4 regions of the Enterobacter sp. 3U4 genome follow, and region 2 is predicted to be linked to each of the others. Evidence: predicted binding sites of a transcription regulator. Region 2 holds the regulator's gene; each other region holds the start of a gene.

Region 1 (3,166 bases), 410 kb from region 2:
TGGCACCATCTAACCTGACCCTGTGGTCCGGTTCTAAGCCAATCAACGAAGATACTGCCGGTAACTACATCCATTATGGTGTACGTGAATTCGGTATGACTGCGATTGCCAACGGTATCTCCCTGCACGGTGGTTTCCTGCCGTACACCTCTACCTTCCTGATGTTCGTTGAATATGCACGTAACGCCGTGCGTATGGCCGCGCTGATGAAACAGCGTCAGGTGATGGTCTACACCCACGACTCCATCGGTCTGGGCGAAGATGGCCCGACTCACCAGCCGGTAGAGCAGGTGGCTTCCCTGCGCGTGACCCCGAACATGAGCACATGGCGTCCGTGTGACCAGGTTGAATCCGCGGTAGCGTGGAAATACGGCGTTGAGCGTCAGGACGGTCCTACCGCGCTGATCCTCTCCCGTCAGAACCTGGCACAGCAGGAGCGTACCCCTGAGCAACTGGCAAACATCGCTCGCGGTGGTTACGTGCTGAAAGATTGCGCGGGCCAGCCTGAGCTGATCTTCATCGCTACCGGTTCTGAAGTTGAGCTGGCTGTAGCTGCATGGGAAAAACTGACTGCCGAAGGCGTGAAGGCGCGCGTGGTCTCCATGCCGTCTACCGATGCGTTCGATAAGCAGGATGCCGCTTACCGTGAATCCGTTCTGCCTAAAGCGGTTTCCGCTCGCGTGGCAGTGGAAGCGGGTATCGCTGACTACTGGTTCAAATACGTGGGCCTGAACGGCGCTATCGTCGGTATGACCACCTTCGGTGAGTCTGCTCCGGCAGAGCTGCTGTTCGAAGAGTTTGGCTTCACCGTTGAGAACGTTGTCGCGAAAGCGAAAGAGCTGCTGTAATCGTTTGGGCGGTGCGGGCTGATGCCCTCACCCCGACCCTCTCCCACAGGGAGAGGGTGCAAACACTAAAAACGGTAACCTCTCGGTTACCGTTTTGCTTTTACCCCGCCGTAAATTATTCCACCTAAAATGTGACGCAAGTCATATAGCTCGCTTATTCATCTGGACAGACATTCCTTTTATTCCCTGATTCGCTTATTCTTGCTGAAGCGTTTCAGTCGATTAAATGTTCGACAATTGACCAATCAATCGCAGTTTGTGATAGCAAGGATTCCCCTTCGGGCGTAGCTGGATTACTCTTTCAGCCACCTCAAACTCAGGGATTGCTTTGCAGGAGATCTATGACCGTACGCGTAGCGATTAATGGCTTCGGTCGCATCGGACGTAACGTGGTTCGTGCTTTGTATGAATCCGGACGTCGGGCGGAAATAACCGTGGTTGCAATCAATGAACTGGCGGATGCTACGGGCATGGCGCATTTATTGAAATATGACACCAGCCACGGACGCTTTGCCTGGGATGTGCGCCAGGAAAGAGATCTGCTTTTTGTGGGTGACGACGCTATTCGTGTGCTGCATGAGAACAGCATCTCCGGGCTACCCTGGCGTGAACTGGGTGTGGATGTGGTGCTTGACTGTACCGGTGTGTATGGCAACCGCGAACACGGCGAAGCGCATCTGACTGCAGGCGCGAAAAAAGTCCTGTTTTCTCATCCCGGCAGTAACGATCTCGACGCGACAGTCGTGTTTGGCGTCAACCAGCATGAGCTGCAGGCCGAACATCGCATTGTTTCCAACGCCTCCTGTACCACCAACTGCATTATTCCGGTCATCAAACTGTTAGACGATGCGTATGGCATTGAATCCGGCACCGTGACCACGATTCATTCCGCCATGCACGATCAGCAGGTTATCGACGCCTACCATCCGGATTTACGACGCACTCGCGCGGCGAGCCAGTCAATCATTCCGGTGGATACGAAACTGGCGGCAGGGATCACCCGAATTTTTCCGCAGTTTAATGACCGGTTTGAAGCGATTGCCGTGCGTGTCCCGACGATTAACGTCACCGCAATCGACCTTAGCGTGACGGTGAAAAAACCGGTAAAAGCCTGTGAAGTCAACCTGTTGCTGCAAAAAGCGGCACAGGGGGCATTTCATGGTATAGTTGACTATACGGAATTACCGTTGGTCTCAGTAGATTTTAACCACGACCCGCACAGCGCCATCGTCGATGGCACGCAAACGAGGGTTAGTGGTGCACACCTTATCAAGACGCTGGTCTGGTGTGATAACGAATGGGGCTTTGCTAACCGAATGCTCGACACCACGTTAGCAATGGCCGCTCAAGGTTTCAGGTAAGACGCATCGTGCGTCTGCAAAACTTTAAGAATCAACGAGAGGATTCACCATGTCTGTAATTAAGATGACCGATCTGGATCTGGCTGGTAAACGCGTTTTCATCCGTGCCGATCTGAACGTACCGGTTAAAGATGGCAAAGTGACCAGCGACGCGCGTATCCGTGCATCTCTGCCAACCATCGAACTGGCTCTGAAGCAGGGCGCTAAAGTGATGGTCACCTCCCACCTGGGTCGTCCAACTGAAGGCGAGTACAACGAAGAGTTCTCTCTGCTGCCAGTGGTTAATTACCTGAAAGACAAACTGTCCAACCCGGTTCGCCTGGTGAAAGATTACCTGGACGGCGTTGACGTTGCAGCCGGTGAACTGGTTGTTCTGGAAAACGTTCGCTTCAACAAAGGCGAGAAGAAAGACGACGAAACTCTGTCCAAAAAATACGCTGCACTGTGTGACGTATTCGTGATGGATGCATTCGGTACGGCTCACCGTGCGCAGGCGTCAACTCACGGTATCGGTAAATTCGCAGACGTAGCGTGTGCCGGTCCTCTGCTGGCTGACGAACTGGAAGCGCTGGGTAAAGCACTGAAAGAACCAGCTCGTCCAATGGTAGCTATCGTTGGTGGTTCTAAAGTTTCTACCAAGCTGACCGTTCTGGATTCCCTGTCTAAAATCGCTGACCAGCTGATCGTTGGTGGTGGTATCGCGAACACCTTCGTTGCCGCTCAGGGCCACAACGTGGGCAAATCCCTGTACGAAGCAGACCTGGTTGACGAAGCCAAACGCCTGCTGAGCACCTGCGATATCCCTGTTCCAACTGACGTTCGCGTCGCGACCGAGTTCTCCGAAACCGCAACCGCGACTCTGAAGTCTGTAAACGACATCAAAGACGAAGAGCAAATTCTGGATCTGGGCGACGTTTCTGCACAGAAACTGGCTGAAATCCTCAAAAACGCAAAAAC
Region 2 (3,166 bases):
TGCCACTGCGGCCACAGCCAGACCATGCCGCCAAAGGCAATCAGGCAGCCGATCAGGGTATCAATCAGCCTGGCGATAATAAACTGTTCGCCATTGAGCGTGAGCAGCTGCAGGGTATATACCGCCGTCACCGTAAAGCCCACCATCGCCCAGCCGTAGTTTTTGCGGATAATCAGGTAGCTCACCAGCGTAATCGCCAGCATGCCAGCCAGGGTATAGCCTTCCGGCACGTGGAAGTGCAGCGTCACGCCCGCGATGATCAGCCCGGCCATCGTTCCTCCCGCCCGGTGCAGAATACGCACCCGCGTGGCGCCGTAGCCGTTCTGGGTGACAAACAGCACGGTCATTAAGATCCAGTACGGTTTCGGCAGATGCAGCGCCATGCCCATCAGGCTGGCGGTACTGAGCATCACGCTAATCCTTGCTGCGTTGCGCAGGGCGGACGATTTAAGAGAAAGATAGCTTTTGAGCGCGGGCAATAACGGCAGCCGTTTTTGCTTATCCGCCATCAGGTCGCGCGGATAAAGCGGACGCTGGGTGCGCAGCACGCGGGCGATGCGGCTGAAGTGCCAGGCGGCAAACTGCCCGACCGGGTTATCCGGGTGCTGACGAGCGATTTTCTCCAGCGCGCCGAGCTGTTTGTCCATGTTAAAGCGCGTGGGGTAGCGGTGATAGAGAATATCATCGGCCAGCACCCGCAGGCGTGCGGAGACGGTCTGCGCGTTCCAGCGGATCACCGCTTCGGCGTGGCTGCGCTCGACCAGCTTTTGCACCTCCTGCGGGTGGTGCAGGCTCACGGAGATATGCTCCTGCAGATCCAGCCCGACCTGAAAGGTGCGCAGCAGCCGCTTGTACTCGTGGTTCTTGTTGGCGGCGAGCATATGCAGCTGCTGATAGCACTGGCTTATCAGATCCACCACCTTCTGCTGGCGCGTCAGCAGGGGCGGTAAGGATTTTTCCGGATCGGTATGCTGGGTCAGCAGGGTGTATTTGGCTTCGCAGTACTCCGCTAGCTGCACATAGAGCAGGCTCAGGGATTCGCGCAGCGGCTGTTCCCGCCACAGCCAGAACCAGAACCAGTTAAACAGCCCGTACCATAATGTCCCCAGGGCGTAGATCAGCAGCGGCTCCCACACCGGCATATTCCCGGCGAGGCTTAGCGTGAAGATGGCCGCAATCAGCGACGCGGGAAGCAGGCGAGCGTGCAGCGAACTTATTTCCGCCGTGACGCCGAGCGTCATTGCCAGCACGGTCAGAATCAGCGGCAGCGGGATATCACGAGCCAGTAAAAGCTGTACGGCGAGGCTACAGCCCGCAAACAGGCAGCCACCGATAATCAGGCGTTTGAAAAAGCGCTTATGCGGCGTGTCCAGACCGGCAATGTTGCAGCAGGCGGGTACGAGGGAAAACAGCAGGCCTTGCTGAAGATGCCCGAGGATCAGGCCTATGGCCACAGGAAGACACAACACCAGCGTTTGTCGCAGTGCGTAGTTAACTTCCGGGTGATAGATCAGCCTGCGCCACATGGGGAATAGAGACAAAAACGGCGTGACACCTTGCGATGGCACGCCGTTTAAGCGGAATTAACGCGTTCCGTAGACCACGATGGTTTTACCGTGGGCGGAGATCAGGTTTTGATCTTCCAGCATTTTCAGGATACGGCCCACAGTCTCACGGGAGCAACCGACGATCTGACCAATTTCCTGACGGGTAATTTTAATTTGCATGCCGTCCGGGTGGGTCATGGCGTCTGGCTGTTTCGCGAGGTTCAGCAGGGTCTGTGCGATACGGCCGGTAACGTCCAGGAAGGCGAGGTTGCCCACTTTCTCTGAGGTGACCTGCAGACGGCGCGCCATCTGGGAAGAAAGACGCATCAGGATGTCAGGGTTAACCTGAATCAGCTGACGGAACTTCTTGTAAGAAATTTCAGCCACTTCACATGCTGTCTTTGCACGAACCCAGGCGCTACGTTCCTGGCCCTCTTCAAACAGGCCCAGTTCACCGATGAAATCGCCCTGGTTCAGATAAGAAAGGATCATCTCTTTCCCTTCTTCATCTTTGATCAGCACTGCCACCGAGCCTTTAACGATGTAATACAACGTTTCCGCTTTTTCACCCTGGTGAATCAGCGTGCTCTTTGATGGGTACTTATGAATGTGGCAATGAGACAAGAACCATTCGAGAGTCGGGTCTGTTTGCGGTTTGCCAAGCACCATGCGCTGTTATCCTCTGTTATAAGCTGTCACCAGAGTCATCAGATGCATCCGGACTCTGGGGTTGCAATCGAATTCTTACCCATACCTGGGAAGTCGGCTACCGTAACGTTTCGCAGCCAGTAAAGTTTGATGTCCTCTGCATACATGTGTAACGTCAATGTATTACTGTAGCATCCAGAGTGTTTTAGCATAGCTTTCGCCGCGTGTCTCCTGGTGTCTCGCTTCAGCATGATGCAGGTCGCCTTCCATTGCGAGAAATGTAACGCACGCGTAATCTGTCACCAAAAATGCAACGTTGGAGTTTAAGAATATGCAAGCGCGCGTGAAATGGGTTGAAGGTTTAACGTTCCTGGGCGAGTCCGCATCCGGACACCAGATTTTGATGGATGGTAACTCCGGCGATAAAGCGCCAAGCCCAATGGAAATGGTGCTGATGGCGGCAGGTGGATGCAGCGCCATTGACGTGGTGTCTATTCTACAAAAAGGGCGTCATGACGTGACGGATTGTGAGGTTAAACTCACTTCAGAACGTCGCGAAGAGGCGCCACGCCTGTTTACCCATATTAACCTGCACTTTGTGGTCACCGGTAAAGAACTGAAAGACGCGGCGGTCTCGCGCGCGGTGGACCTGTCTGCGGAGAAGTACTGCTCTGTGGCGTTAATGCTGGAGAAAGCGGTAAAAATCACGCATTCGTATGAAGTGATCGAGGCTTAAAACAAAGCCCGGTGGCGCTGCGCTTACCGGGCCTACAAAAGCTACAACTGCACGAACGTAGGCCGGATAAGCGAAGCGCCATCCGGCAACAAACGTCACGCAATCTGCTTCCCTTCCATCAGTCGCTCCACCAGCGGCGTCATGATGAGCTCCATCGCCAGCCCCATTTTTCCGCCCGGCACGACTAACGTATTCATGTGCGAAATAAACGAGCCCTGCAGCATCGCCAGTAGCC
Region 3 (3,166 bases), 820 kb from region 2:
GCTTACGGTCTGGGCCGCCAGCGGGACGTCGTGGTCCGGGCAGCGCGGCTCACCCACGCGGGCATACAGCAGACGCAGGTAGTCATGAATTTCGGTAATGGTACCGACCGTTGAGCGCGGGTTATGCGAGGTAGATTTCTGCTCAATAGAGATAGCAGGGGACAACCCTTCAATGTGGTCGACATCCGGTTTTTCCATCAGCGACAAGAACTGACGCGCGTACGCAGAGAGTGATTCAACGTAACGACGCTGTCCTTCGGCATACAGGGTGTCGAAAGCCAGTGAGGATTTGCCAGACCCCGAAAGCCCGGTCACGACAATGAGCTTGTCGCGAGGGATTATCAGGTTGATATTCTTGAGATTGTGGGTGCGGGCGCCCCGAACTTCGATCTTATCCATTCACCTTTCCCGGTTGGAACACGGATTGCCTGGTTTGTTTGAAGGACAAACGGCTGTCAGAAACGGCTAATTATGACACAATTTGACCTGTTTGAATATACAGTATTGGAATGCATTTTCTGATTCGCTGTGTAACAATGTCGAGTTGCGGGAGAACTCTGGAACGTGCTACGCAACTATCAAAGTGCAGCATGGAAATGGTACACTCGCGCGTTTACACTATTAAGAAACGTATTCAGGAGACACGAACATGGCCAGCAGAGGCGTAAACAAGGTGATTCTCGTCGGTAATCTGGGCCAGGACCCGGAAGTACGCTACATGCCGAGTGGTGGCGCAGTTGCCAACATTACGCTGGCTACTTCCGAATCCTGGCGTGATAAAGCGACCGGTGAGATGAAAGAGCAGACCGAATGGCACCGCGTTGTGCTGTTTGGCAAACTGGCAGAAGTGGCCGGTGAGTATCTGCGTAAAGGTTCTCAGGTGTATATCGAAGGCCAGCTGCGTACCCGCAAATGGACCGATCAGTCCGGTGCTGAGAAGTACACGACTGAAGTAGTAGTCAACGTCGGCGGCACCATGCAGATGCTGGGTGGCCGTCAGGGCGGTGGCGCACCGGCGGGTGGCGGTCAGAACCAGCAGCAGGGCGGTTGGGGTCAGCCTCAGCAGCCGCAGGGCGGTAACCAGTTCAGCGGCGGCGCACAGTCTCGTCCGCAGCAGCAGTCTGCTCCCGCGCCGTCTAACGAACCGCCAATGGATTTCGACGACGACATTCCGTTCTGATTTCCGAGTACTTAAAACAAAAAACCCAGACCATCGTCTGGGTTTTTTATTCCGTAAGGGATCAGGTAATCACCATCGGCCAGTCGGGTGGCGTGTGGCTCATCGCCTCAACCATCACCACTTTAATATTTTCCCAGACGGCGGCGATATCCAGCAGGGTTATGCCAAGCAGACCCGTTGCAAACCAGCAGGCTGCACCCAGCCCCAGCAGGGTGCTGATGACAGCAAGACCCGCATAGTCAGATTTACGAAACTGAATGTTCAGCGTACTGGCTAAAAACATCAGTACCGCACTCAACAAAGGCCAGCGCAGGAGAACCATGCTGGTAGTAATGGTTGCCATAAAACCCATCCTCTACAAAACAGACGAACTGAATGAAACGGTGTTTCTCGTTACAAAATATGTGTGAACTATATCACATTTGTTGATTTATTCGCCAGTGCCTGTGCGATCAAAAAAGAGGATTTTATTCCTCAGGAAAAGCGATTCTGTAGGCAGGACCAGCCTCGGCGCATGAGGAGGTGAACCCACAACGCGCCGGAAACGCCCATCGGGCAGTGGGGATACCGCAAATTCGGTATTTATAAGAAGGGCGTTATTCTCCGCCAACACTCAAAATACTGTGGTGAAGACTGATTATTTATAAATCAACGAACACAGTTCCCCAGAGCAAATAGCATAAAACGTCATGATGAAGTTGTACTTTTTTCATGCTGTCAGACATTTGGCTTAATCAACGATCGTCTGTTGTGTTATCTTCCCGCCTGCCCCGGCGGGCTGGATAATTATTTTCCTTAATTGAAACGGAACGAATACTTACAGTTTAACTTACGGGAAAATATTATCGTCATAACGGAATTTAAGATTTTTAATACTAAAAGTCAGTTGCTAACTTCGCATGATTCATGCAACGTAATCACCTGTTTAACAAAGCATCCGGCCTTCATTACTACAGGCGTACAACATGCAGGGATATAGGGCGGGAAATGAATCGTAGCGCGCGGCGCAAAATGCTCAGGGTGGTAGGGATCATCATGGTAGTTATGCTGCCTGTGATGCTTGCGCTATGGTTTGCCCAGCTACGCGCCGTGTCTGAAACAAGCGCCCAGCTACGCACATTTGCTGAACTGGCTTTAGACAAAACAGAGCTGGTTATTCAACAGGTTGACCTGGCCCGGGACGAGGCTGAAAAATATCAGGGTGGGCTTTGTACGCCAGGACACCGTCAATATATGCTGAACGTTGTTCGTGGCCGCCTGTTTGTCGCCGATTTAATTTACGCTGAAGGTCAGAATTTTCTTTGTTCGACTGTTTTTACACCGGATCAGCCCTACGCCATTCCTGCCGCTAATTACACGCGTAAACCTGACGTCGCTATCTATTATTATCGCGATACCCCATTTTATACTGGCTATAAAATGACGTATATGCAGCGTGGAAATTATGTGGTGGTCGTCAATCCACTTTCATACAGCGAAGTCATGTCCGCGGATCATTCTCTGTCGTGGGGAGTGTACGACACGGTAACCAACGCTTTCTTTTCCGTCAGCCAGAAAGCCAATGTTTCTTTATTAAATTCGATGATTCGAGATAAGGAATCGGTATTTCAAAAAGATAACCGCTTTTATACGATCGTAACATCCTCCAAAAGACCGATTGCGGCCATTGTGTCGACATCGAATAAACGCTTTTATGAAACGCTTTATCACCAGACGACGTTGACGCTACCGCTGGGCATGATCTGCAGCATTATTATTTTGCTGGTATGGTCCCGTACCCATCGTGAGCTTAATTCGCCGGGGCGCTTACTGCACCGGGCGCTGAACAAACGACAGCTTTGCGTGCACTATCAGCCGATTATTGATATCAAGAACAACCGGTGTGTCGGCGCGGAGGCGTTGTTACGCTGGCCAGGCTTTAACGGGCAGGTGATGAGCCCGGCTGAATTTATTCCGCTGGCGGAAAATGAAGGGATGAGCGAGCGG
Region 4 (3,166 bases), 180 kb from region 2:
GAAATCGGGCCGGGCGTGTACGACATTCACTCCCCGAACGTGCCGAGCGTGGAGTGGATTGAAGCCCTGTTGAAAAAAGCGGCCCAGCGCATTCCGGCGGAACGTCTGTGGGTGAACCCGGACTGCGGCCTGAAAACCCGCGGCTGGCCGGAGACGCGCGCCGCGCTCGCCAACATGGTAAAAGCGGCGCAGAATTTGCGTCAGGCGTAGGTGCTGGATGGCCCGGTAAGGCGTAGCCGCCACCGGGCTTTTTTGTTATTACGCTTTCTTACTGCCGTACTGGCTAAACCACCCCAGCATCCTCTGCCAGCCGTCTTTGGCCGATTCCGCGTGATAGCTCGGACGATAATCGGCGTTAAACGCATGCCCGGCATCCGGGTAGACCACAATCTCCGCCTTCGCATTTGCCGCACGGAGCGCATGGCGCATGGTCTCTACCGAATCCAGCGAAATACCGGTGTCCTGACCGCCGTAAAGCCCTAACACGGGGGCATTCAACTCGGTGGCGATATCAACCGGATGTTTCGGTGAATTCAGCGTTTTTTCACCTACCAGTTTTCCGTACCAGGCGACAGCGGCTTTGAGCTGCGGGTTATGCGCCGCATACAGCCAGCTAATGCGTCCGCCCCAGCAGAAACCGGTGACCAGCAGACGATGCGGATCCCCGCCGTTGCGCGCCGCCCAGCTCGCGACGTGGTCGAGATCGGCCAGCACCTGCGCGTCCGGGACTTTGCTGACCAGGTTGCTGAGCAAGGTGGGAATATCGCTGTAGTCGTTCGGATCGCCCTGACGGAAGTAGAGCTCTGGCGCAACGGCCAGATACCCTTCCAGCGCCAGCCGGCGGCAGAGGTCGCGAATGTGTTCGTGAACACCAAATATCTCCTGAATCACAATCACGATGGGCAGCGGGCCGTCTGCCGATTTTGGCCGGGCGTGATAAGCAGGCATATTCTCCCCCTGCGAGGGAATGGAGGTCTCGCCCGCGGTAATTGCCGCTTCTGGCGTCGACACGATGGTTGAAGCATGTGGGGCCGCAGCAGGTGCAAAACCGGTTTTTTCAGTCATGGCATTCTCCGTACCAATCAGTTAGCGCAAAGGTAAATATAGACACCAGGTTAACAACTCACAGTGCCTTAAACGGTCTATCTTTTGTGCAGCACCTGACGATATAACTTGTTAATGTGATGTAAATCACTTTTTGATGGAAAATCAATGCAATCATTTTCATTCATGGTGAGATGCGTCACGAAATTATGCTTACTGCTTCTGTAAAGTACCGTTTTACTTCTTCTGACTAACCGACCCACAGAGGAGTCACCTATGTCTAAGTCTGATGTTTTTCATCTCGGCCTCACTAAAAACGATTTACAAGGGGCTACGCTCGCTATCGTCCCTGGCGATCCTGAGCGTGTGGAAAAGATCGCCGCGCTGATGGATAAGCCGGTCAAGCTGGCTGCCCATCGTGAGTTCACCACCTGGCGCGCTGAGCTGGATGGCAAAGCGGTGATCGTGTGCTCTACCGGTATCGGTGGTCCGTCTACATCAATTGCTGTTGAAGAGCTGGCACAGCTGGGCATCCGTACTTTCCTGCGTATCGGCACCACTGGCGCTATCCAGCCGCACATTAACGTCGGCGACGTGCTGGTTACGACCGCATCTGTACGTCTGGACGGTGCAAGCCTGCACTTTGCACCGATGGAATTCCCGGCAGTGGCTGATTTCGAATGCACCACCGCGCTGGTTGAAGCCGCTAAATCCGTGGGCGCGACCACTCACGTGGGCGTAACCGCCTCTTCCGATACCTTCTACCCGGGCCAGGAGCGTTACGACACCTTCTCTGGCCGCGTAGTTAGCCGCTTCAAAGGCTCAATGGAAGAGTGGCAGTCGATGGGCGTAATGAACTATGAGATGGAATCCGCCACGCTGCTGACCATGTGCGCAAGCCAGGGTCTGCGTGCCGGTATGGTGGCGGGCGTAATCGTCAACCGTACCCAGCAGGAGATCCCGAACGCTGAAACCATGAAGCAGACCGAAAGCCATGCGGTGAAAATCGTGGTTGAAGCCGCGCGTCGCCTGATCTAGTCCTCTCCTTTCTAAATCAAAGGCCGACACGTTCGGCCTTTATATTTTGCGTAGCGCCTCGCAGGAAAACCCTTTCAAACTGGACGTTTATACAGCACAATTCTATTTTGTGCGGGTAATACGTTGATGCAGGGGGCATTGTGGATATCTCAATCCTGATTTATGCGGTGATTGCGCTGGCGGGCGTGGCGATAGGCTGGCTGATGTCCAGCTATCAGCATGCGCAGCAGAAGGCCGATCAGCTGGCTGAACGCGAAGAGATCGTCGCCGATTTAAGCGCGGCCAGGCAGCAGCTTGCACTGAGTGAACACTGGCGTGACGAGTGTGAACTGCTCAACAACGAGATGCGCAACCTGCGTGATATCAATACGTCGCTGGAAGCCGATCTCCGTGAAGTGACCACCCGCCTGGAATCCACTCAGCTGCATGCGGAAGATAAAATCCGCCAGATGATCAACAGCGAGCAGCGCCTCAGTGAACAGTTTGAAAACCTCGCGAACCGCATTTTTGAGCACAGCAACCGACGCGTTGACGAACAAAACCGCCAGAGCCTGAACAGCCTGCTAACGCCGCTGCGCGAGCAGCTGGACGGTTTTCGTCGTCAGGTGCAGGACAGTTTTGGTCAGGAAGCCCGTGAGCGGCATACCCTGGCGCATGAGATTCGCAATCTTCAGCAGCTAAATGCCCAGATGGCGCAGGAAGCGGTCAACCTGACCCGCGCGCTTAAAGGGGATAACAAAACCCAGGGCAACTGGGGAGAAGTAGTGTTGACCCGCGTACTGGAAGCCTCTGGTCTGCGGGAAGGGTATGAATACGAAACGCAGGTGAGTATCGAAAATGATGCCCGCTCCCGCATGCAGCCGGATGTGATTGTGCGGCTGCCGCAGGGTAAAGATGTGGTGATTGACGCCAAGATGACCCTGGTAGCGTATGAACGTTACTTCAACGCGGAGGATGACTACACCCGCGAATCGGCGCTGCAGGAGCACATTGCCTCCGTGCGCAATCATATTCGCCTGCTCGGCAGAAAAGACTACCAGCAGCTGCCGGGTCTGCGCTCGCTGGACTATGTCCTGATGTTTAT

Evidence for each region. The regulator CRP, encoded in region 2, controls carbon source genes, mostly activating them, when cyclic AMP is high. The targets are predictions, from matches to a motif close to ATGTGANNNNNNTCACAT.
Region 1: the regulator CRP is predicted to act here: its motif matches at 978-995, upstream of epd (erythrose-4-phosphate dehydrogenase).
Region 3: the regulator CRP is predicted to act here: its motif matches at 1,585-1,602, upstream of RVY89_RS17700 (YjcB family protein).
Region 4: the regulator CRP is predicted to act here: its motif matches at 1,180-1,197, upstream of udp (uridine phosphorylase).

Annotation. Positions count from the first base shown of each region.
Region 1 is NZ_CP136665.1:132,583-135,748, forward strand. Features, by position in the region: gene tkt (transketolase) at 1-848, shown strand, start outside; gene epd (erythrose-4-phosphate dehydrogenase) at 1,190-2,209, shown strand; gene pgk (phosphoglycerate kinase) at 2,259-3,166, shown strand, end outside.
Region 2 is NZ_CP136665.1:4,528,323-4,531,488, forward strand. Features, by position in the region: gene RVY89_RS21465 (YccS/YhfK family putative transporter) at 1-1,526, opposite strand, end outside; gene crp (cAMP-activated global transcriptional regulator CRP) at 1,584-2,216, opposite strand; gene RVY89_RS21475 (OsmC family protein) at 2,527-2,931, shown strand; gene RVY89_RS21480 (phosphoribulokinase) at 3,027-3,166, opposite strand, start outside.
Region 3 is NZ_CP136665.1:3,708,111-3,711,276, reverse strand. Features, by position in the region: gene uvrA (excinuclease ABC subunit UvrA) at 1-399, opposite strand, end outside; gene ssb1 (single-stranded DNA-binding protein SSB1) at 650-1,180, shown strand; gene RVY89_RS17700 (YjcB family protein) at 1,242-1,523, opposite strand; gene RVY89_RS17695 (EAL domain-containing protein) at 2,168-3,166, shown strand, end outside.
Region 4 is NZ_CP136665.1:4,351,275-4,354,440, forward strand. Features, by position in the region: gene metE (5-methyltetrahydropteroyltriglutamate--homocysteine S-methyltransferase) at 1-210, shown strand, start outside; gene RVY89_RS20690 (dienelactone hydrolase family protein) at 259-1,065, opposite strand; gene udp (uridine phosphorylase) at 1,321-2,082, shown strand; gene rmuC (DNA recombination protein RmuC) at 2,223-3,166, shown strand, end outside.